Regions from separate parts of the Embleya sp. NPDC025285 genome, predicted to be linked through region 2. Evidence: riboswitches for the same ligand, from Rfam matches in the RefSeq annotation. Region 2 holds a riboswitch; the other holds the start of a gene.

Region 1 (11,261 bases), on a different contig from region 2:
CGCGAGCCACCTGCTCGCGCAACCGCTCCTGCCGCTCGGCGAGGCCGTTGTACTCCTCGGTGGTCGCCTCGGCCTGGTGGTACAGCTCGCCGATCCGCTGCCGCACCTGCTCCTGGGAGGGCGCCGGGTCGGCGTACGAAACGTTCGACGCGAACGCGACCGCCGTGACGGCGGTGGCGGTCAACACGGTGACCCGGGTCTTGCCGGCCCTCGGCCTGCGATGGGACGCCACGGAGGTGGGCTCCTTCTCCGAGCCCGGCTACCCGCCGTCCGGGCCGGACGGTCGAGTGCTCGGGCGCTCGACCGGCGACCTTAGTGACCCAAACATGATCACTTCAAATCAATCGGCGAATTCCGTGTCGCTCTTCGCCAATTCTCCGAAAAAGGTCACCCGACGGTCACCTTTCGCGCTCGACCGATCGACGGACGCTCGGCATCTCGCCGTTGTCGCGCAGTTGCGCGCCGGCCGCCGCGAGCATCCCCTCGGCCGCGAACAACCGCAGCGCGGTGAGGGTTTCCTCGTCCAACTCGGCGTAGTCGAGCTGATCGGCGTGCTCGCCGTACTCCCCGGAGTCGGCGTATTGCGAAATAAATGATAATTCGGACGATATACCGGAATCGATCGAACGAACGCTGATCAACGCCGGCCCGATCGAGGCCGGAATCGCGCAACCGGCGCCGGCGCGCCCTCGGCCGCGGTGCGTACGACAGGCGATGCGCATGTGGCTTCTCCCCTTTCGTCGACTTTCCTCGTCAACGGTAGGGAGCGGCACCGACACGCGGTGCGAACGGCGCCCGGGCGCCAGGGGTCAGCCGCGGGTGAGCCGGCGCAGCAGCATCGTGGAGGGCACCGGGCGGGCCCCGGCCTTGCGCACGCCCTCGGCCACCTCGCGGTCGGTGGAAACCACCACGACCGGGCGGCCCGGCGGCTCGGCCCGGACCAGCCGGCGAATCAGCTCGTCGGCCGTCTCGCCCGGCTTGCTGAACATCACCCGCACCCCGCGTGCGGGGGCCAGCAGCACCGGCGCGTCCAACTGCGCGCCGTCGAACACGCACGTCACCTCGCAGCCGGTCTGCGCGGCGAGCCCGGTCAAGCCGCCGACCAGCCGGTCGCGCTGCTTGTTCAGCGCGAGCGTGGGATAGCCGGTCTTGGTCACGTTGTAGCCGTCGATCACCAGGTGCGCCTGCGGCAGCGCGAGCAATTGGTCGAGCAGCGCCGGGTCGTCGCCCTCCAGCGCGCGCTGCGCGATGTCCTTTATCCCGGACGCGCCCGGCACCACCGCGTCCACCATGTCGGCGGGCCGGATGCCCACCGGCGGCAGCGCGAGCTCGCGGCGCAGCCCCTGGGCGGCCTCCAGCACGGTGTCCAGGAGCAGCCGGACCCGGGTGTCCTCCATGCTGCGTCCCTCGCGGGCCGCCCGACGGCTGGCCTCCAGGGCCGATTCGACCTCGGCGACGCGACCGCGCAGGCGGCGCGCCTCCTTCTCCGCGGCGGCGACCGCAGCCTGCGCCTCGACCCGCACGGCGTCCAGCTCGGAGCGGGCCCGACGGGCCTCCTTCTCCTCGTGCTTGGCGCTGCCCTGGAGGCCGCGGACCTGGCGGCGCAGGTGGTCGGCCTCCTTGCGGGCGGTCTCCAGCTCCGCGCGCAGCCGTTCGTGCTCGGTCTTGGATGCCGCGCGCAGTACGCCGACCTCGTGCTCGAGGCGGGACAACGTCTCGGCGGCCTCGGCCTCGGCGCGATCGGCGGCGGCCTCCTTGGCCGCGTCGCCGGCGGTCTCGATCAGTCGGACCCAGCCGCGCGGGCGCAGCAGGTACGCGGCGGCGGCCACGTCGAGCGGGTCGGCCGCGGCGGGCACCTTGCCGGCCTCGAGCGCCTCGGAGATCTCCGGCAGGCCCTTGCGAAAGCGCTCCGCTATGCGCTGCCGGAACACCGGGTCGTTCTCCAGCGCGGCGGCCAGCGGCGTCGCGGCGAACTTGGCCCGGCGCTGGTGGGTGAACCGGGCGAACCGGCGCAGCGGTCCGGGCACCTCGTCCGCGGTCATCGTGCCGAGCGCGTCCGCGGCCACCGAGATCACCCGCACCCGGACCGCCTCGGGCAACGGCCCGGACAACACCTCGGGCTCGACGACCTGCGGATCACCCCGCTCCGGGTCGGCCCCGACGGCACCGGGTTCGGCGCAGGCGTCGGCATCCGCGCCGGCGGCGACACGGGGTTCGGCGGTGGGGTTCGGATCGGCCTCGGCGCTCGCCGGCCCGGCCGGATGCGCGTGGGCCGCAGGGGCGGCGGGCCCGTGCGGCTCCGGATCGACCGCGTGGTCGACGGGTGCCTCCGGGGCGGCCTCGGAGTCGACGGACACCGGGTCGGTCTCCGCCTCGGCCCGGGGTTGCGCGTCGAGGTCGGGCTCGGCGGCCGGCACCGCCTCGGCGGCCTCGGCGGCGTGCGCAGGCGTGACCTCGTCCGCGCGGGTATCCGGTCCGCTCACTGCTCCTCCGGTCCTTCCCGTTCCCTTGAGGCCCCTCCCCGCGTCACCGTTGCCGGGACGCCGACGCCTTGATCATGGCGTGTTCCGGAGCGGGGACGGCCGCGCCGGGCCGCCCCGATGCCGAAACGATGCACAGTCCCATTGTCGCCGCACGGTCTCGGCACTCAGCTCGCGTCGGGTCGCGCCACCAGCTCGACGGAGTCGGTCGCGTTGCACCAGCGGCAGCGCACCGACTCGATCTCGTCGGAAACGATCTCGCGCTCCTCGACCCGGGCGACGCCCGCGAGGTCGAGGTGGGTGAACTCGACCGCCTTGGTGGTCCGCGTCACGTCGAACCGGGTCAGGTTGCCGCACAGCGAGCAACGCCACCGGGTGTCCTCGGTGGGGGCCTGGATCGACATGCGTGTTCCCTTCCTGTCTGGTCTGCGAGCGTCTGCCGGTCCGCGAGCGGCCCGCGTACACCCATGATGCCGGGCGGCGAGAGGTACCTGGGCGCGGCCGTGTCGGGCCGGAAACGTACCGTCCGGTACATGAGCAGCACCGCGCACCGGGATTGCCGGTCACGAGGTTCGGCGAATCAGGGCTTGCCGGCGGCCGACCGGCCGCGGCGTTCCCGCCCGCCGGACAGTATCGCCCCGGGCCACGAGTTGCGAACCATGCCCGGGTCCCGAGCGATTCGTGACGAGGTGGAGCGCCAGGTGTTCACGGTCGTCGATCTGGAGACGACCGGCCTGGATCCGCAGGAGGCGCGGATCACCGAGATCGCCGCCGTACGCCTGCGCGGATCGGACCGTCTGGGCGAGTTCGCGACCCTGGTCGCGCCCGGCGTACCGATCCCGGAGTTCATCACGGACCTGACCGGGATATCCGACGATCTGGTGGCCGACGCGCCACCGCTGCGGCTGGTGTTGCCGGCGTTCACCCGGTTCGCCGAGGACGCCATCCTGGTCGCCCACAACGCCCCCTTCGACGTGGGCTTTCTGCGTGCGGCGAGCCTCGCCTGCGACGCGCCGTGGCCCGATCTGCGGGTCGTGGACACGCTCGCGCTGGCCCGCGCGTTGCTGCCGCCGGGGACGGTGCCGAACATGCGTCTGGGCACGCTCGCGCGGTACTTCGAGGCGCCCACCGACCCGACCCACCGAGCGCTCGCCGACGCCCGGGCGACCGCGCACGTCCTGCGCGCCTTCATCGGCCGGATGCACGCGAGCGGCCGGCACGAGCTGTCCGACCTGCTCACCCTGGGCCGGCCGGCCGCACCCAGGGTGTGGCCGGAGCAAACCACTCCGATCGGGTGAAGCCGCGGTCTCGCCACCGACACTCCCCGGCGCACGTGCGCCGACTAAGCTCGGGCACCTTGTCGTCGAGAGCCGGAGGACTACCCGTGATCACCGCGATCGTGCAGGTCAAGACGCGTGTGGACCAGACCCCGGAAATCGCGGAGGCGATCGCCGCGATCGAGGGCGTGAGCGAGGTCTACTCGGTCACCGGAGAATTCGACCTGATCGCCATGGTGCGCGTCCGCGCCCACGACGACCTGGCCGACGTCATCCCCGGCCACCTCAACAAGGTCCCCGGCGTGGAGGCCACCACCACCCACATCGCCTTCCGCACCTACTCCCAACACGACCTCGAAGCCGCCTTCGCCATCGGCCTGGAATAACCCCCGGTCCGGGCGCCCCCAAAGCGCCCGGACCCACCCCGCCCAACACTCGAACCCACCCCCGGCAAGGCCACCCCACCCCGGGCCGATTCCAGCCCACCCGGCGCACCCGAAACCGCAGCCCCACCGCCCAACAACACCAAACCCAGCCCACCCGGCGCTCGAGGACACCCACCCCGGCGCACCCAAAACCGCAGCCCCACCGCCCAACAACACCGATCCAGCCCGTCCGGCGCTTGAGGACACCCCCGGCAGGGCCGCCATCCCCCGGGCCCGGGCGCAATCAACACCCCAGCCCCACCGCCCAACAACACCAATCCAGCCCGTCCGGCGCTTGAGGACACCCCCGGCAGGGGCCACCCCAGCCCGTCCGGCGCTTGAGGACGCCCGGCCGGCGAGGCCAAAACCCCCTACGCCGCAGGCAATTGCCGCACAGAGCGCGGGTCCGCGTCCGGAACGCACCGCCCCCCATCGACCGTGTAGCTCCACAACGCCCCACGCTCCACGATCTCCCGCACCGCCCCCGCAAAGCGGTCCAGGTGCTCGACGGGCGTGCCCAAGCCGAAGCTGACCCGGATCGCGTTGAGGTTCTGCTCACCCTCGGGCGCGTCCGGAGACCCGCACTCGCTCGGCTGGTCGGCCCGCCCGCCCAACAGGTGCCGCACCAGCGGATGAGCGCAGAACAGCCCGTCCCGCACACCGATCCCGTACTCCGCCGACAACACCGCCGCGAACCGCGAGCTGTTCCACCCCTCGACCACGAACGAGAGCACCCCCACCCGGGCCGACTCCGGCCCGAACAGCTCCAGCGTCCGCACCGCCGGAATCTGCGCCAGCTGCGCCCGAAGGCGCGCGAGCAGCGCCTCCTCGCGGGCGACCAGCGCCGCCGGCCCCGCCTCGGTGATCGCCCGACACGCGGACGCCAACGCGTAGGCGCCGATCACATTCGGCGATCCCGCCTCGTGCCGGGCCGCACCGCGCTGCCACTCCACGTGGTCCCGACTGACCGCCTTGCTCGCCCCGCCACCGGCCAGGTACGGCTCGGCCGCGTCCAGCCAGTCGCCCCGCCCGGCCAACACGCCGGAGCCGAACGGCGCGTACAGCTTGTGCGCCGACAGCGCGATCCAGTCCACGTCCAGGTCGGCCACCGACACCGGGTGGTGCGGCGCCAGTTGCGCGGCGTCCAGCACGATCCGCGCGCCGTGCCGGTGCGCGACCTCGGCCAGTTCGGCGACCGGGAAGAGCTCACCGGTCACGTTCGAGGCACCGGTCACGCACACCAGTCGGGGCCCGTCGCCGGACCCGGCGAGCGCCGCCTCCAGCGTCGCGACGGCCTGCGCCGGCGAGGACGGCGCGGCCAACTGGGTCACCCCGGCGTGCCGGCGCCACGGCAGCAGCGCGGCGTGGTGCTCGGTCTCGAAGACGAACACCCGCGTGCCGCGCGGCAGTACCGACGCGAGCAGGTTGAGCGAGTCGGTGGTCCCGCGGGTGAACAGCAGTGTGTCGTCGGCCCGCAGCCCCAGGAAGCTCGCGACCGTGGCCCGGCTCTGCTCGTACAGGTCGGTGGACAACTGGGACAGGTAGCCGGCACCGCGGTGCACGCTGCCGTAGTAGGGCAGGTATGTGGACACGTCGTCCCACACCCGCTGAAGACACGGCGCACTCGCCCCGTAGTCGAGCGCGGCGTACTCGACCTCGCCACCGGTCACCAGCGGAACGAGCACGTCCCGCCCGACCACGGGCAGCGGCGCGGCGATCGCGACGTCACAGTCGAAGGCGGCGGAGGAGGCGGAGGCGGAAGCGGTGTCGACGGTCATGGCGAAACTCCTCGGCAGGCACGGAACACCGAGGCGAATGTCGCTGAATCGACATTGAAACGCACCGGGTGATCCGCTGGTGAAATGTGGTCTCGGAAAAGCGACGCGCGACGACTCAGCGCGTACGGATCAGGGCGATTAGCCCGTTTCGAGAAAGAGATTTCACGCCATCACATGCTCCCCAGGTACAGGACCCCCGGGTCACATGGAGCAATTGCCTGCCGTCATGCAAGGGGTCCGCGCTTGCCGGGGCGCCTTACGACGCCCGGCCGTGTCATCACCCGGGGCACCCCACCGCGGAGCGAGGGTTGCCGGACAGCAAGCCGGGGCTTTCCACTGTCACTCGTGACCTGCGCAGAATTATTACCAGACGGAGCGCCCCGCGCAACGACGGCCCCACCATTCCCACATCCTGGACGGCACGACGCCGGGCGGGTCGGCCACGACCACGCCCGGCGTACGGTCTCCCGCCCGGACCCGCTATCCCCGCGCGAACGACCGGGTCGTGGCCACCCAACGATCCAGCGCGGCCTGCGCCGCGCCCGAGTCGATCGCCTCGGCGGCCCGATCGATCCCGGCCGCCAACTGCTGGGTCAACGATCCCTCTCCCGGGCCCAACGCGGCCAGCGCCGCCGCCGAGTTCAACAACACCGCGTCGCGCACCGCGCCCTGCTCGCCCGCGAACAACTTCCGGGCCACCTCGGCGTTGAACGCCGCGTCGCCGCCGCGCAACGACTCGATCCCGTTCAGCGGGATGCCCAGGTCCCGCGGGTCCACCCGGTCCTCGCGCACGTCGCCGTCCCGCACGATCCACACCTGCGACGTGGTCGTGACGGTCAACTCGTCCAGCCCGTCGTCACCCCGGAACACCAGCGCGGTCGCACCCCGATCGGCCAGCACACCGGCCACGATCGGCGCCATCCGCAGATCCGCGACCCCGACCGCGTGGAACCGCACACGAGCCGGATTGGTCAACGGCCCCAGGAAGTTGAACGTGGTCGGCACCCCCAGCTCGCGCCGCGCCTGCGCGGCGTGCCGCAGCGACGGGTGGAAGCGCTGGGCGAAGCACAGCGTGATGCCCGCCTCCTCGGCCGTCCGGGCCACCTGCTCCGGGGTCAGGTCCAGCACCACACCGAGCGCCTCGAGCACGTCGGCGGCACCGCTGGACGAGGACGCCGCCCGATTGCCGTGCTTGACCACGGTCTCGCCCGTGCCCGCGACCACGATCGCGGACATCGTCGAGATGTTCACCGTCCGCGCGAGGTCGCCACCGGTGCCGACGATGTCGACCGTACGGCCGGGCACCTCGATCGTCGACGCGTGCGCGTACATCGCCCGCACCAGACCCGAGACCTCGTCCACGGTCTCGCCCTTGGCCCGCAGCGCGATCACGAACCCGGCCACCTGCACCGGCGTCGCCTCGCCGGTCATGATGTGGTCCATCGCCCACGCGGTCGCGTCGGCCGGCAGGTCGTCGCCGCGCATGAGCGTCGCCAGGAGGTCCCGCCAGGAACGGGCCGCCGGGTTGCCGCCGCTCTTGTTCGTAGAGGCCGAGGCGCCCATGGTCCGCTCCCGCTGTGTCATCGGATGAGTCCGCGACAGCGTACCCACCGCGCCCGTCGCGGCCGGGTGGTTATCCGGGATGCGGTCAGGCCGGCTGGCGTCCGGCGATCCGACCCCGGATCAGGTCGGCCGCCGCGTCCGCGAGCGTGCGCGGATCCAGCGGGTGGGCGACCACCGCGTCCGCCCGGCACCACGTGGCCAGCCACGCGTCCTGCGGACGGCCGACCAGGGTCAGCACCGGCGGGCAGTTGTAGATCTCGTCCTTGAGCTGACGACACACACCCATGCCACCGGCCGGGGCGGTCTCCCCGTCCAGGATCACCAGATCGATGCCGCCCTTGTCCATCGCCTCGATCACGGCGGGCTCGGTGGCGCACTCCAGGTATTCCACGAACGGCACGTCGACGGCGGGCCTGCGCCCGAGCGCGAGGGTGACCTTCCGTCGGGTGTTGCGGTCGTCGCTGTACACGAGGACGGTCATGGTCTCGCCGCGCGTCATGTCCACCTGCCTGTGTCTGGGCTGCGTGTGTTCAGGGCTGCATATGTTCAGGCTGCGCATGTTCGGTACGGGCAACACTCGGATCGACCCGGATGTTAGCGCTTTTCGGCACGAAAATGTGTGCCTCGTCACGCGCTCGTCCCGCTCCCGGCCGGCCACGGTCCGGCCCGGGCGACACCGACCGCACCCCCGACGCGCCCCGAATCACCCGCGCGCGAGCACCTCGTAGCCCTCGGCGTCGCCGCCCAGGCGCTGGGCCAGCCCGGCCATCCGGGTCCGCTCCCGGGCCGGCTCCAGGCCGGTGATCACCTGCTGCCGGGAGATCAGCACCCGCAGCGGCCGCTCGTCGGGGGCCGGCGCCACCACCCGCCAGCCGTCCGGCGTCAGGATCCGGGCCGCCTCGTCGGCCGCCGCCAGATCCGGCAGCGTCAGCACGTGCCGCATCACGAACCGTCCGGTCTCCACCGCGACTCCGTCCGCCCGCATCTGCGCGACCACCGCCGAATCGGCGCGCGAGGGGTCGAAGCAGGACCCGACCACCACGAGCGTGCCGTCGTCGACGAGCACGGGATCGGGTTCCGGTCGCCGCCGGCGCAGGAAACGTTCCAGGATCATGCCGCGACGCTACTCGGCCGCGTCGGCCAACCTCGGCTCGGGCCCGCGGGCCACCCGGACGGCCGAGTCGGCCTCCTCCGTTCGGGCAGAGTCACCCGGAAGAGTGCTCTTCGACACGGGTTTTCCGGCGTCGTCCAAGCCCTGCTCCACACCGCCGCCGGCCTCGGCCGCCTCGCGCGCCAACCGCTCCTCGCGCGCCTTGCGGCCGGCCTCGATCAGTTCGAGTCGATCCAGCCGGCGGTCCTCCCGGACCGCCTCGCGCTCCGACGCCCGGGCCCACTGCACGAACAACACCAAGAAGACGAGCAGTCCGATGATGTCGCCGCTGCCCCACAGGATTCCGCCCGCCGTGCCCTGGTCCGAGAGCGGACTGGCGCCCCAGTCGCGACCGAGGTCGTTGTACCAGTCACCGGCGAGCACGTTGGACGAACTCATGATCGCGATACCCAGCCACGCGTGGAACGGCAGCGTCGCGAACACCGCGAGCAGCCGCATCGGATAACTCGCGCGCGGCATCGGGTCCAGACCCAGCAGCGGCCAGAACCACATGCAGCCGATGATCACGAAATGCACGTGATTCATGTCGTGCATGAAGGTGTTCCGCAACGTCAGCTCGTACCAAGGGGTGAAGTACAGGGCGAACGGGTTGAGCACGAAGATGAACCCGGCGAAGGCCGGGAAGGTGACCACCTTCGCGTATCTGCTGTGCAGCAGCGCGTTGAGTCGATTACGCCACTTGGTCGGCAGGGTACGCAGCGCGAGTGTGATCGGCGCTCCGAGCGCCAGGAAGATCGGCGTGATCATCGCCAGCACCATGTGCTGAACCATGTGCACACTCAGCAACACGGTGTCGTACGCGGCCAACGCGGACTCGGTCGCGAGCAGGAACGTGCCCAGCCCCAGTCCCAGGAAGGAGAAGCTCCGCCACCGCGACCACGAGTCCCCACGGGCCCTGAGCTTGTGCACCCCGTACAGATAGAGGCCGCCGAAGAGCATCGCGACCAGGATCGGGATCGGCTCGAACACCCACCCGGTCAGGAGCCGAATGGGGGTCAGTTCCGGCGGTACGTTCCCAGGGGTCGCGTGCGCCAGAAACACCCCGGCGTCGCCTGCAGAGCCACTCACGGAACCAGAGCCTAACCCGGACACGTTGTACAAAGGTTGCCCCCCGAAGTGTGGGCAGATCCGGCGACCGCAATAATGGCCGCCGTGGCGACAGCAACTTCACTAGAAACCGGGCCCCCCTCACACGGGACACACGGGACGCTCAACCGTCCCAACTTGGTCAGCATCGGCACGATCGTCTGGTTGGCGTCCGAGCTGATGTTCTTCGCGGCCTTGTTCGCGATGTATTTCACGATCCGCTCCGTCACCGGCGCGGACGCTTGGCGTGAGCACGCCAGTGAGCTGAACATCCCGTTCTCGACGGGCAACACGACGATCCTCGTGCTGTCCTCGCTCACCTGCCAGCTCGGCGTCTTCGCGGCCGAACGCGGTGACGTCAAGAAGCTCAGAATGTGGTTCGTCATCACCTTCGTGATGGGCGCCGTCTTCGTCGGCGGCCAGGTGATGGAGTACACGGAGCTGGTCAAGGAGGGCACGACTCTCTCGTCGTCGGCTTACGGTTCGGTCTTCTACCTGACCACCGGCTTCCACGGCATGCACGTGACAGGCGGTCTGATCGCCTTCCTGCTGATCCTCGGACGCACCTACGCGGCCCGACGGTTCACGCACGAGCAGGCCACGGCCGCAATCGTCGTCTCGTACTACTGGCATTTCGTCGACGTGGTCTGGATCGGTCTGTTCTTCACGATCTACGTCATCAGGTAGACGTCCCGACACTTACTACGCAGACGACATTGGACCGGGGTTTTCCGTGAAAAAGCTCTCCGCGCGGCGACGCCACCCCTTGGCGGCGATCGTCGTACTCATCTTCGCGCTCGCGGCCACGGGGGGTCTGTACGCCGCGTTCGCGCCTGCCAAGAAGGCGGAGGCCGACGATTCCGCCTCCATCGCCGTCGAGGCGGGCAAGAAGCTCTACCTGAGCGGATGTTCGACCTGCCATGGGCTCGACGCCCAGGGTTCCACCGACGGTCCGTCCCTGATCGGCGTCGGCGCGGCCGCCGTCGACTTCCAGGTGGCGACCGGCCGGATGCCGCTTCAGCAGCCCGGCGCCCAGGCGCCGCGCAAGCCCGAGGTCTACACCCAGGCGCAGATCGACCAGCTCTCCGCGTACGTGGCCTCCCTCGGCGTCGGACCCAAGGTCCCGACGGCGAACATGTACGCGCCCGACGGCGACATCGTCAACGGCGCCGAGCTGTTCCGCACGAACTGCTCGCAGTGCCACAACTTCTCCGGTGAGGGCGGCGCCCTGACCGAGGGCAAGTTCGCGCCGCCGCTGAAGAACGTGGACCCGAAGCACATGTACGAGGCCATGCTCACCGGCCCGCAGAACATGCCTTCGTTCCCGGACAGCACGATGCCCGAGCAGCAGAAGAAGGACATCGTCACGTACGTCAACGAGACGACCAAGAAGGAGCCGAACCCCGGCGGCCTGGGTCTCGGCCGGCTCGGCCCGGTCTCCGAAGGTCTGTTCGGCTGGATCATCGCGCTCGGTCTGCTCA
Region 2 (11,261 bases):
AGCCTACGAGCGAGGTGCCGCCGACGCCGGCCAATATCGGTCGAGTCGAATCAGACCCCGAAGAGCGACGTATCGAGGTCGATTCCGAAAGGCTCGGGGATGGTGATCGACTCGCCGATCGATACCCGGAGTTCCCCGTGGTATCTCCTGCCGTCGGGCGCGGAGAAGAGCTTCACGGAAGGACCCTCCTTGTCCCAGCGGTCGATGAGCAGGTAGAGCGGCACCTGGGCCCGGGCGTAGGCCTCGAGCTTGGTTACCCGATCGTGGTCCGCATTGTCCTTGGAGGTGATCTCGGCGATGAGGAGGGCGCACCGTGCCGGGGTCGGCGCCGTGTCGTGTTCGGGATCCAACCCGATGTCGTCGACCGGCATCACGACGACGTCCGGGATGTAGAGCCGAAACATCGGCGCGATACTCACACCGAGCGTTTGGAAGATCTCACAGTTCTCCGGGGTGACCGTAAGCAACGCCCGCTGGAGGCGGGACGCAATCAGATTGTGCGTATTTGCCGGCGGTGGCGACATGACGATGCTTCCCCCCGTGATCTCGGCGCGCCAGCCGTCGGGCACGTCCAGCTCCTGCCACGTGGACACCAGTCGGTGCCAGGTGTCGCTCGCCTCGATCACGGGTGCGGTCATGTCGTCCACCTCATCCACCTCGGTCCGCGCTGTAGCAGGAGCGACGCTATGTGCCGCCCGGAGACCATTTCAGGGTAAGTCGCCACCGCCACTCGAACGAGCGAACACGCTTCGAACACCGCCGCAATCCGTCCCGGGAACGCGAAAGAGGCGGCCCCCCGAAGGGGACCGCCTCTCGCGTCAAGACCGTGCGGGTCTACCGATCCTCAGCGGATCAGAAGTCCATGCCGCCCATGTCCGGAGCGCCGCCGGCCGGGGCCGGGTTCTTCTCCGGCTTGTCGGCGATGACAGCCTCGGTGGTCAGGAACAGCGCGGCGATCGACGCGGCGTTCTGCAGCGCGGAACGGGTGACCTTCGCCGGGTCGATGATGCCCTCGGCGATGAGGTCCACGTACTCGCCGGTCGCGGCGTTGAGGCCGTGACCCGGGGTCAGGTTGCGCACCTTCTCCACAACCACGCCGCCCTCGAGGCCGGCGTTGACCGCGATCTGCTTGAGCGGGGCCTCGACGGCCAGGCGCACGATGTTCGCGCCGGTCGCCTCGTCGCCGTCCAGCTCGAGCTTGTCGAACGCGATGGTCGACGCCTGGAGCAGGGCCACGCCACCACCGGCGACGATGCCCTCTTCGACGGCGGCCTTCGCGTTGCGCACCGCGTCCTCGATGCGGTGCTTGCGCTCCTTGAGCTCGACCTCGGTCGCGGCGCCGGCCTTGATCACGGCAACGCCGCCGGCCAGCTTCGCGAGACGCTCCTGGAGCTTCTCGCGGTCGTAGTCCGAGTCCGAGTTCTCGATCTCGGCGCGGATCTGGTTGACCCGACCCGCGACCTGGTCCGAGTCACCGGCACCGTCGACGATGGTCGTCTCGTCCTTGGTGACGACGACCTTGCGGGCGCGGCCGAGGAGTTCGAGACCCGCGGTGTCGAGCTTGAGGCCGACCTCCTCGGAGATGACCTGGCCACCGGTGAGGATGGCGATGTCGCCGAGCATGGCCTTGCGACGGTCGCCGAAGCCCGGCGCCTTGACGGCGACGGACTTGAAGGTGCCGCGGATCTTGTTGACGACGAGCGTGGCCAGGGCCTCGCCCTCGACGTCCTCGGAGATGATCATGAGCGGCTTACCCGACTGCATGACCTTCTCCAGCAGCGGGAGGAGGTCCTTCACCGAGGTGATCTTCGAGTTGACGATGAGCACGTAGGCGTCTTCGAGGACGGCCTCCATGCGCTCCATGTCGGTCGCGAAGTACGGCGAGATGTAGCCCTTGTCGAAGCGCATGCCCTCGGTGAGCTCGAGCTCGAGACCGAAGGTGTTGCTCTCCTCGACGGTGATGACGCCTTCCTTGCCGACCTTGTCCATGGCCTCGGCGATCATCTCGCCGATCAGGGGGTCCGCGGCGGAGATCGAGGCGGTGGAGGCGATCTGCTCCTTCGTCTCGACGTCCTTGGCAAGCGCGAGAAGCTGCTCGGAGACGGCCTCGACGGCCTTCTCGATGCCACGCTTGAGGGCCATCGGGTTCGCGCCGGCGGCCACGTTGCGCAGGCCCTCGCGTACGAGCGCCTGGGCGAGGACGGTCGCGGTCGTCGTGCCGTCACCGGCGACGTCGTCCGTCTTCTTCGCGACCTCCTTGACCAGCTCCGCACCGATCTTCTCGTACGGGTCCTCGAGCTCGATCTCCTTGGCGATGCTCACACCATCGTTGGTGATGGTGGGCGCACCCCACTTCTTCTCGAGCACGACGTTGCGGCCCTTGGGGCCCAGCGTGACCTTGACGGCGTCGGCGAGCTGGTTCATCCCGCGCTCGAGGCCGCGGCGCGCTTCCTCGTTGAACGCGATGATCTTGGCCATGTGGTGAAGTCCTCCCAGAACGGGGGTGAGTGCCGGACCGCACAGGTGCCCGCGACGGACGACCCGACCACCGCGAGGATCCCTCCCTCACGGGTGCCGAGCCTCACCGGCTCGGTCCGTTTCTGTCACTCTCACATCCAGAGTGCTAACGCCAATGATTAGCACTCGACCATGCCGAGTGCAAGCGCAACGGCCGGTCCCGACCCGTCCGCGCACACCCCCGCGCGTGTCGCACGAAGCGCGGGTCCGCACGGCCGCACGTACAACGACCGGGGCCCGGCCCCCGCATGGCGGGAAGGCCGGGCCCCGGTCGCTGATCACACCCGATACGCATCCGATCCGACCATCGGACAACAGGCCGGACGAGAGATCGGGACAAGTGTTGTGCTGCGATGTGTCGTGCAGTCCGTGGTGTGGACCGTTTCAAGCAGAGGAGCGGATGCCCCCTGGTTCAGGCGGTGACGCGGACCATGTCGGCCTGCGGCCCCTTCTGCCCCTGCGAGATCTCGAACTCGACTCGCTGCCCCTCCTCGAGCGTCCGGTACCCGTCCATCTGGATCGCGCTGTAGTGGACGAAAACGTCCGCACCACCGTCGACCGCGATGAAGCCGTACCCCTTCTCCGCGTTGAACCACTTGACGGCGCCCTGAGCCATTCCTAACTCCCCTGTTACTGGCCCTTTCACGGATACTGCACGCCGCAGCTCCGGGTTCGTATCCAGAAGGACCCGGCCTTCCGCTACGACCGCGGCTGAATGTATCCGGACGGATGCCCGGAGCAACAGGTCAATCGGACGAGAATTCCCGAGTGAATAAAGCTCGCATTCTTCGTGAATCACCAGGAAAGCCGTATTTCAATACGTCAGGAAAACGACTTTCGATACATATCGGGTGTGATCTCGACCACGGGTTTACCGACGCAACGCCGCCAAAGCGGGGAAATGGACCCGGGTAAACACGTGTAACGCACGTCGGCCGGGGAGAGAGGAAATCCGCCGCCCGGTGCTCCGGACGGCGGATTTCTCGGTTCCGTTTCGTGGTCCGTGCCGATGAAGATCGACAAGGTCGCCTATCGCGTCAGCAACCGCCGGCGACCGCCGGGATGATCGAAACGCTGCCGTTGTCGGGGATCGTGGTGGCGAGACCGTCCGCGAAGCGCACGTCCTCGTCGTTCACGTACAGATTCACAAAGCGGCGCAGCTTGCCCTCGTCGTCGAGGATGCGTGCGCGAATTCCGGTGTGGTCCTTTTCCAGGGCGTCCAGGACCTCGGCGAGGGTGCTTCCCTCGACGGACACCTCGGCCGCCCCACCCGTGTAGGTGCGCAGGATCGTCGGGATGCGAACGGAGACGCTCATGCCAGGCCGGCCTTTCGGAAGGATTCCAGAGTGGGTCGAATGGTCGCGGTGGCGCCGGTGGTCGGCGTGACCGCGTCCAACGTCTTGAGGCCGTCGCCCGTGTTGAGCACGACCGTCTCGGCGTCCGGGTCCAGCGCGCCGGACGCGAGCAGCTTGCGCAGGCAGCCGACGGTCACGCCACCGGCGGTCTCGCCGAAGATGCCCTCGGTGCGGGCCAGCAGCTTCATCGCCTCGACCACCTCGGCGTCGGTGACGTCCTCCACCGCGCCGCCGGTGCGCTTGCACACGTCCAGCACGTACGGGCCGTCGGCCGGGTTGCCGATCGCGAGCGACTTGGCGATCGTGTCCGGCCGCACCGGGCGGATCACGTCGTGGCCGGCCTTCCACGCGGCGGCCACCGGGGAGCACCCGGTGGCCTGCGCGCCGAAGATCTTGTACGGCGCGTCCTCGACCAGCCCCAGCGCGATCAGCTCGCGGAAGCCCTTGTCGATCTTGGTGAGCTGCGAACCCGACGCGATCGGGATGACGATCTGCTCGGGCAGCCGCCAGCCGAGCTGCTCGGCGATCTCGTACGCGAGCGTCTTGGAACCCTCGCCGTAGTACGGCCGCAGGTTGACGTTGACGAAGCCCCAGTCCTCACCGGCCGGGTCGCCGATCAGCTCCGAGCAGAACCGGTTGACCTCGTCGTAGGTGCCCTCGATGGCGACCAGCTCGCCGCCGTACACGGCCGCCGTGACGACCTTGCCGGCCTCCAGGTCGGAGGGGATGAACACGCAGCTCCGCAGGCCCGCCCGGGCGGCGGCGGCACCCACCGCGCCGGCCAGGTTGCCGGTGGAGGAGCAGGAGAGGGTGGTGAAGCCGAACGTGCGCGCGGCCTCGACGGCGATCGCGACCACGCGGTCCTTGAAGGAGTGCGTCGGGTTGCCCGAGTCGTCCTTGACGTGCAGCTTCGCGATGCCCAGCTCGCGGCCCAGGTTCTCGGCGCGGACCAGCTTGGTGAAACCGGGGTTCAGATTGGGCCGGGACGCGACGTCCGCGGACACCGGCAGGAGCGGCGCGTAGCGCCAGATGTTCTGCGGGCCGGCCTCGATCTGCTCACGTGTGACGGTGCCGAAGTCGTAGGCCACCTCGAGCGGGCCGAAACAGGACTCGCAGGCGTACTTGGGACCCAGTTCGGTGCGTTCGCCGCACTCGCGACACGACAGCGCGACGGCCGGACCGAAGGAGGTGGAGGTGGAGGTGGCGCTGGTGGAACGGGTGGCGGTGGGTGTCGCCATGGCGAGGGCCTTTCTGTCCTCATCTTTACCCGTGGGGTTCCACGGGCCGGACTTGGCACCTGTCCGATCCGCCGGTGCTCGCTCGCGCCGAAAGCGCGTCACGAGGAATGACGATCGGATGGTTGCCGGGGCTTCAACGGGCCGTTCCCTCTGCCCCTCTGGATGAGCTGCTATGGCGGTGGACACACCCTTCGCGAGGTGGCCGGTCCGCGTTTGTCCGGCACGACGTGCGATCGTCGTTACCGGTGACGACGACTGTAACCGAACCGGTGCCGCGTCGATCATCCGGTCCACCTCGCGAGACGATGGAGGGTGGCCGTGACCGAGGCCGGAACACCGGCGACGACAGGGGATTTCGAACGTGCAGCCCGAGGTGAGCGCCTGGCTTCGACGACGGTCCTCCGTCGCCGCGGACTGGCCCGTCGACAAGCTTCTTGACGCCAAACGAGACACTCGGGTCAGCGTCGTCCTGCCGGCGTTGAACGAGGCGGCGACCGTCGGGGACATCGTCAAGGTGGTCCGCACCGAGCTGATCGAGCGCGCGCCGCTGGTGGACGAACTGGTCGTGGTCGACTCCGGATCGGTCGACGACACCTCCCGGATCGCGGCGGACGCGGGCGCGCGGGTCGTGCACCGCGACGACATCCTGCCCGCGATCCCGGCCGTGCGCGGCAAAGGCGAGGTGTTGTGGCGCTCGCTCCTGGTCACCGACGGCGACATCGTCGCGTTCGTGGACGCCGACCTCAAGGACTTCTCGGCCGACTTCGTCACCGGAATCCTCGGCCCGCTGCTCACCGACACCTCGGTGCAACTGGTCAAGGCGATGTACGACCGGCCGCTGGAGATCGGCGACACGATCGTGCCCGCCGGCGGCGGCCGGGTGACCGAGTTGGTCGCGCGTCCGCTGCTCAACCTGCACTGGCCGGAACTCGCCGGTTTCGTCCAGCCGCTCGGCGGCGAGTACGCGGCCCGCCGCTCGTTGCTGGAACAACTGCCCTTCCCGTGCGGCTACGGCGTCGAGACCGCGATGCTCGTGGACACCCTGCGCCTGGTCGGCCTGGACGCGATGGCCCAGGTGGACGTGGGGGTGCGCCGGCACAACCACCAGGACGAGGCCGGGCTGGGCCGGATGGCGGCGGAGATACTCCAGGCCGTCGAGCGCCGGCTGCGGCGCGGCCCGAACGGCGCGCACCCGGTCGAGCTGAGCACCGCGCTGACCCAGTTCGAGCGGGACGAGGGCGGTTTCCGGCTGCGTACGCACGACGTCGCGGCCCGGGAGCGGCCGGCGATGGCGACCGTGCCCGCCTACCGCGCACGAACCCGCCTGGTCGAGCGCTGATCGCCGGGCGGGGCCGGCGGGCTCAGTTGCCGAGCACCTCCGCGACCTTGCGCACGGTGTTCTCCCGGGCCGCCCGCACCCGGGTCAGCGCCGCGGCCTCACGCTCGATCGCCTGTCGCTGATACGCCACGTCGACCGCGTACCAGGTGCCCGCGACGTTGTGCTCGGCCCGGCAGGCCACCGTCGCGGTCGCCGCCGCGATCTCGCGCGCGCTCGGCACGGGCGTGTCCCAGGCCGGATCGCCGCCCGCCGCCAACGGATCGGGGTAGTCGAACCCCTTCCCCCGCATGCACGTCGACCACAGCGCGAGCACCTGCCGTACCCGAGGATCCGCGCGCGAGCGCTCGAACGACTCCACATCCAGCCGGCTCGGCAGTGCCGCGCGCTCCAGCGCCGGATCGACGCCGAGGGCGAACCGCGCCTCTCCCAGGCAGCCCGGTCCCGGCCGATCGCTGCCCTCGGTCGGCGCCGGCGGCAGCCCGTCCGCCGCCGCGGCGCCGTACAGCGCCACCTCCAGCTCGCGGCCCAGGGCCGGTGCGCTCGGCTTGTCGCCCGCCTTCGCCACTCCCGGCGGCCGAAATCCCCAGCCGGCCACCTCGACCGGGTCGCCCACCCCGTACCGGCGCTCGGTGCGCGAGCGCAGCACCGGTTCGGTGTCCGTCGTAGCGGGGGTCGGATACGTCAGGCCCAGCCGGCCCAGGCAGGCCCGGATCAGCACCTGTTCGGCCGCGGTCTGCCGGGCGCGCTGCTCCGGGGTCGGCAGGTGGGCCGCGATCGGCAGGTCGAGCCGGGCCACCTCGCCCGCCGGCGGGACCGCGCCCGGCGGCGGGAGCGACGGGTCGGCGCGGCCGGGCGCCCGCGCCGCCGGGTCCGCGCGCTCGCCGCTCGCGGTGCACCCCGCCGACGCGGCGCACAACACGACGCCCAGCACGACGCCCACCAGGACGGGGCCCGGGACGCGGCGCGGGCGCACTACTGCGCGGTCCAACTGCCCGACGCGTTGTTGTTCTTCAGCGCCGGATCGAGATTGGCCGTGGACTTCGGACCGATCTCCTGCACCGGGCCCTGATAGTTGCTGCCGTAGTAGATCCGCAGGATGTGCGTCGGATCGTTGTTCCACACCGACGCCGCGTTGTTCTTGACCGCCGTCCACGCGCCGCTGCTGCCGTCCGGGGACGGCATGAACCGGTACCCCGAGTAGTTGGCCACGTTGTACCGATGGTCGAAACGCGCGCCCTTGGCGTTCGAGTTGTAGTACAGACACGCGTCGCCGTCGTTGCACGCGCCGTCGCCCTCGGCGACCGCGGGTGTCGCGCCGCTCGCCAGGATCAACGCGGCGGCCACGGCGCCCGCGGCCAGGCCACGATTGTTGCCCATTCCCGATTCCCCCTTGCCCCGTCGCCCTTTTTCGGACCCCGTCCAACGACCGGGTCCGCGGGGAGAGCCCCGGTCGAACCCGGGCGGGATCGGCCCGACGAGTCAAGAGAAAGCACACCCCCGCTACTCCCGGTAATGACAAGCGCACGTGATACTCGCCACACCGTTCGAGCCGCGGGGGCGATCGGGCCGGGTTTGCGCACCGGGAAGCGTGGCTAGGGTCGGGGCATGAGTGCTCCCCCTCCCGCTGGTGTCCTGGTCGCCTCGAATCGCGGTCCCGTGTCCTTCTCACTGGAGGACGACGGCACGCTGTCCGTCAGTCGCGGCGGCGGCGGACTCGTGTCCGGACTGTCCACCGCGGGCCAGGGGACCGGCGCGGTGTGGGTGTGCTCGGCGCTGGGCGAGGCCGATCGCACCGCGACCCGGGCCGCCCCCTCGGGCCGGCTGGATCTGGCCGGTCACGACACCGGTGGCCTGGCCGTACGGATGCTGGACATCGATCCGGGCACCTTCGCGCGGGCCTACAACGCCATAGCGAATTCGACCCTGTGGTTCGTCCACCACCTGCTCTACGACACCCCGTCCAAGCCGGTCTTCGACGCGCGCTTTCGCAAGGAGTGGGCCTCCTACGAGGCGTACAACCAGGCCTTCGCCGAGGCACTGGCCGACGAGGCCGCCGAGGGCGCGAAGGTGGTCGTGCAGGACTACCACCTCACCCTGGTGCCGGTGCTGCTCCGCCGGCTGCGTCCGGACCTGCGGATCGGGCACTTCTCGCACACCCCGTGGGCGCCGCCGGACTACTTCCGGCTGCTTCCCGACGACATCGCGCGGTTCGTCCTGGAGGGCGTGCTCGGCGCCGACCACGCGGGCTTTTTGACCCGGCGCTGGGCGCTCGCGTTCCTGGACTGCTGCGCGGACGTGCTCGACGCGGTGGTGGACCGGGACGCGATGACCGTCACGCACGCGGGCCACGTGACCGAGATCGGTGTGCACGGCCTGGGCGCGGACGCCGACTTCCTGCGCGAGCGCGCCTCCCGCGCCGACGTGGACACCCGACTCGCCGGGCTGCGCGAGGCGGTGGGCGATCGCCGGGTGATCGTCCGGGTGGACCGCACCGAACTGTCCAAGAACATCGTTCGCGGTCTGCTGGCGTATCGCGAACTGCTGCGCACCCGGCCGGAATGGCTCGGCCGGGTGGTGCACGTCGCGTTCGCCTACCCCTCGCGGCACGACCTCCCGGAGTACCGCGAGTACACCGCCGCCGTGCAGCGGGTGGCCAAGGAGATCGACGACGAGTTCGGCACCGGCGACTGGCAGCCGCTGATCCTGCACGTCAACGACGACTTCCCGCGCTCGCTCGCGGCGTACCGACTGGCCGACGTCGCGCTGGTGAACCCGATCCGGGACGGGATGAACCTGGTCGCCAAGGAGGTGCCGGTGGTCTCGCTGCTGGACGAGGCGCACGGGGGCTGCGCGCTGGTGCTCTCGCGCGAGGCGGGCGCGTTCGAGGAGTTGGGGGAGGACTCGATCGTGGTCAACCCGTTCGACGTGTCGCAGACCACCGAGGCGCTGCACACGGCGCTCACGATGGAGCCCACGGAGCGGCTGCAACGCACCAAGCGGCTGGCCGCGGCGGCGGTCGCGCTCAACCCGCAGCAGTGGTTCCTGGAGCAGTTGGACGCGCTCGGCAAGTAGCCGCGACCGGCGAACCGCCCCCGAACGCCGGTCCGACCGGCGTTCGGGGGCGGCGGCGCTCAGGCCGAGGCGGGCGGGGTGCCGCGGCGGCGCCGGGTGGTCACCACCGCGACCGTGCCGGCGGCGACCAGGGCGACGCCGGCGACACTCGCACCGACCAGGCCGGCGGGCCCGGTGAGCGGCAGGCTGCCGCCGCCGGACTTGCCCGCGCCGCCGGTCGAGCCGCTCGTTGCCGCACCGCCGGTCGACCCGCTCGTCCCGCCGCCGGCGCTCGCCGAACCGGTCGAGCCGGTGCCCGAGGTGCCGCCCGTGGTGGTGCCGGTCGTGCTGCCGGCCCCCGCCGTCGTGCCGGATCCGGCCGTGGTCGAGCCGCCCTTGAAAGAGACCTTCACGAACGCGTCCTGGCTGCGGTCGGGCGAACCGTGCGCGGCCATGGTCAGCACGTAGCACTCGGTCTTGAGGCAGTCGACGTCCTTGCCCGCGCCGTTCTTGTACGAGGCCTTGACGTCGGTGAGGGTGACGGAGAAGGTGCCGTCCGGGTTGATCCCGTCCGCGCCGTACGCCTTGAGCCACTTCGAGGCGCCGTAGTTGCCCGCGTTGGTGGTCCAGTCGGCCTCCTTGGGGCCGAATACGACGTAGATCCCGTTGCCGCTGCCCGCCACGTAGCCGGAGCCCTTGACCGTGACCGACGCGCCGGCCGGTTCCAGACCGGTGCTCGGCGTGACGGTCAGCTTGGCGCCGCCGGCCGCCGCCTGCGGAGCGGCCTGTGGGGCCCGAGCCTGCTCGGCCGCCCCCTGCGGTGCGGCGCGCAGCGACGTGGGGGCGCCGGCGGGCGCCTGCGCGGCGAAGGTCACCGCGACCTTCGCGGCCGGCCCGCCCTCGGCGCCGACCCGCACCTCGAACGCCGGTGCGTCCGGGGCGAATCCGGTGCCCACCCGCAGCGGCGTGGCGACGATGCCCCGCGCGTCGGCGACGAGAGTACGGCTGCCCGTCCGGTCGGCGGTGTCGCCGCCGTAGAGCGCGACGGTGACCCGCGCGCCGGGCGCGAAACCTCGGCCGACGACGGTGATCTCGTCGCCGGCCGCGGCCAGTTCGGTGCTGCGCGAGGCGGTGACGGCGGGTGTGGCCGGGGTCTCGGCGCGGGTGTCGGCGGGGGCGGCGAGGGCGCCGTGGGCGACGGCCGGCACGCCGGCGCCGGCCAGGCCGAGCGCGGCGGCCGCGGTCGCGGCGCGACGGAGGCGGTGCGAGGTGTACATGTGAACTCCTGGAGGGTCGGGGCGGCGACGCGACGGCGGGCGGTCAGCCGGTCGAGTCGGCGGTGACTTCGGTGGGGGCGTCGGCGGCGTTCGGCGCGGCGGCGGCATCGCGCGCGGCGGCGGCCCGGCGACGGCGACGGCGACGGCGACGGCGCAGCACGGTCACCACGTAGGCGATCAGCGCGCCGAGCAGCAGCGTGAGCGCGGCCAGCAGCAGCCACGGCGGCGCCCACACGCTCGTCGACTTCGCGGTCACGGTCGCCGGGTTGCCGGTGACCGTGACGTCCGCGGTGAGTCGACCGGCCGGGAAGACGCCGGTGAATCGTTGGACCACCTCGTGTGTCGCGCCGGGCAGCAACTCGGGGAGGGCGGCGCGGGCGGGTCCACCCAGCCGCCACCCGCCGAGCCCGGTGACGGTGGTCTCGGCGCTCGCCGAGGTGCGCACGTTGCCGGTGTTGCGGACCCGGTAGCGCACGATCGCCTC

The links. A riboswitch is a leader RNA that binds a small molecule or an ion and turns the genes downstream of it on or off. The one in region 2 is predicted to bind S-adenosylmethionine.
Region 1: linked by a shared signal. The riboswitch ahead of ACZ4FV_RS30660 (aminotransferase class V-fold PLP-dependent enzyme) and the one ahead of thrC (threonine synthase) in region 2 are both predicted to bind S-adenosylmethionine.

The regions. Positions count from the first base shown of each region.
Region 1 is NZ_JBVHLU010000054.1:13,108-24,368, reverse strand. Features, by position in the region: gene ACZ4FV_RS30690 (C40 family peptidase) at 1-232, opposite strand, end outside; gene ACZ4FV_RS30685 (hypothetical protein) at 399-722, opposite strand; gene ACZ4FV_RS30680 (NYN domain-containing protein) at 810-2,483, opposite strand; gene ACZ4FV_RS30675 (hypothetical protein) at 2,648-2,884, opposite strand; gene ACZ4FV_RS30670 (exonuclease domain-containing protein) at 3,140-3,778, shown strand; gene ACZ4FV_RS30665 (Lrp/AsnC ligand binding domain-containing protein) at 3,865-4,143, shown strand; gene ACZ4FV_RS30660 (aminotransferase class V-fold PLP-dependent enzyme) at 4,554-5,960, opposite strand; SAM riboswitch class IV at 6,195-6,311, opposite strand; gene trpD (anthranilate phosphoribosyltransferase) at 6,441-7,544, opposite strand; gene ACZ4FV_RS30650 (response regulator) at 7,609-8,022, opposite strand; gene ACZ4FV_RS30645 (hypothetical protein) at 8,227-8,637, opposite strand; gene ACZ4FV_RS30640 (cytochrome c oxidase assembly protein) at 8,647-9,762, opposite strand; gene ctaE (aa3-type cytochrome oxidase subunit III) at 9,838-10,467, shown strand; gene qcrC (cytochrome bc1 complex diheme cytochrome c subunit) at 10,514-11,261, shown strand, end outside.
Region 2 is NZ_JBVHLU010000134.1:717-11,977, reverse strand. Features, by position in the region: gene ACZ4FV_RS46475 (Uma2 family endonuclease) at 51-638, opposite strand; gene groL (chaperonin GroEL) at 853-2,478, opposite strand; gene ACZ4FV_RS46465 (cold-shock protein) at 2,930-3,133, opposite strand; gene ACZ4FV_RS46460 (ubiquitin-like small modifier protein 1) at 3,555-3,833, opposite strand; gene thrC (threonine synthase) at 3,830-5,110, opposite strand; SAM riboswitch class I at 5,127-5,279, opposite strand; gene ACZ4FV_RS46450 (glucosyl-3-phosphoglycerate synthase) at 5,472-6,449, shown strand; gene ACZ4FV_RS46445 (hypothetical protein) at 6,472-7,437, opposite strand; gene ACZ4FV_RS46440 (peptidase inhibitor family I36 protein) at 7,422-7,826, opposite strand; gene ACZ4FV_RS46435 (alpha,alpha-trehalose-phosphate synthase (UDP-forming)) at 8,055-9,521, shown strand; gene ACZ4FV_RS46430 (hypothetical protein) at 9,581-10,777, opposite strand; gene ACZ4FV_RS46425 (WxL protein peptidoglycan domain-containing protein) at 10,821-11,261, opposite strand, start outside.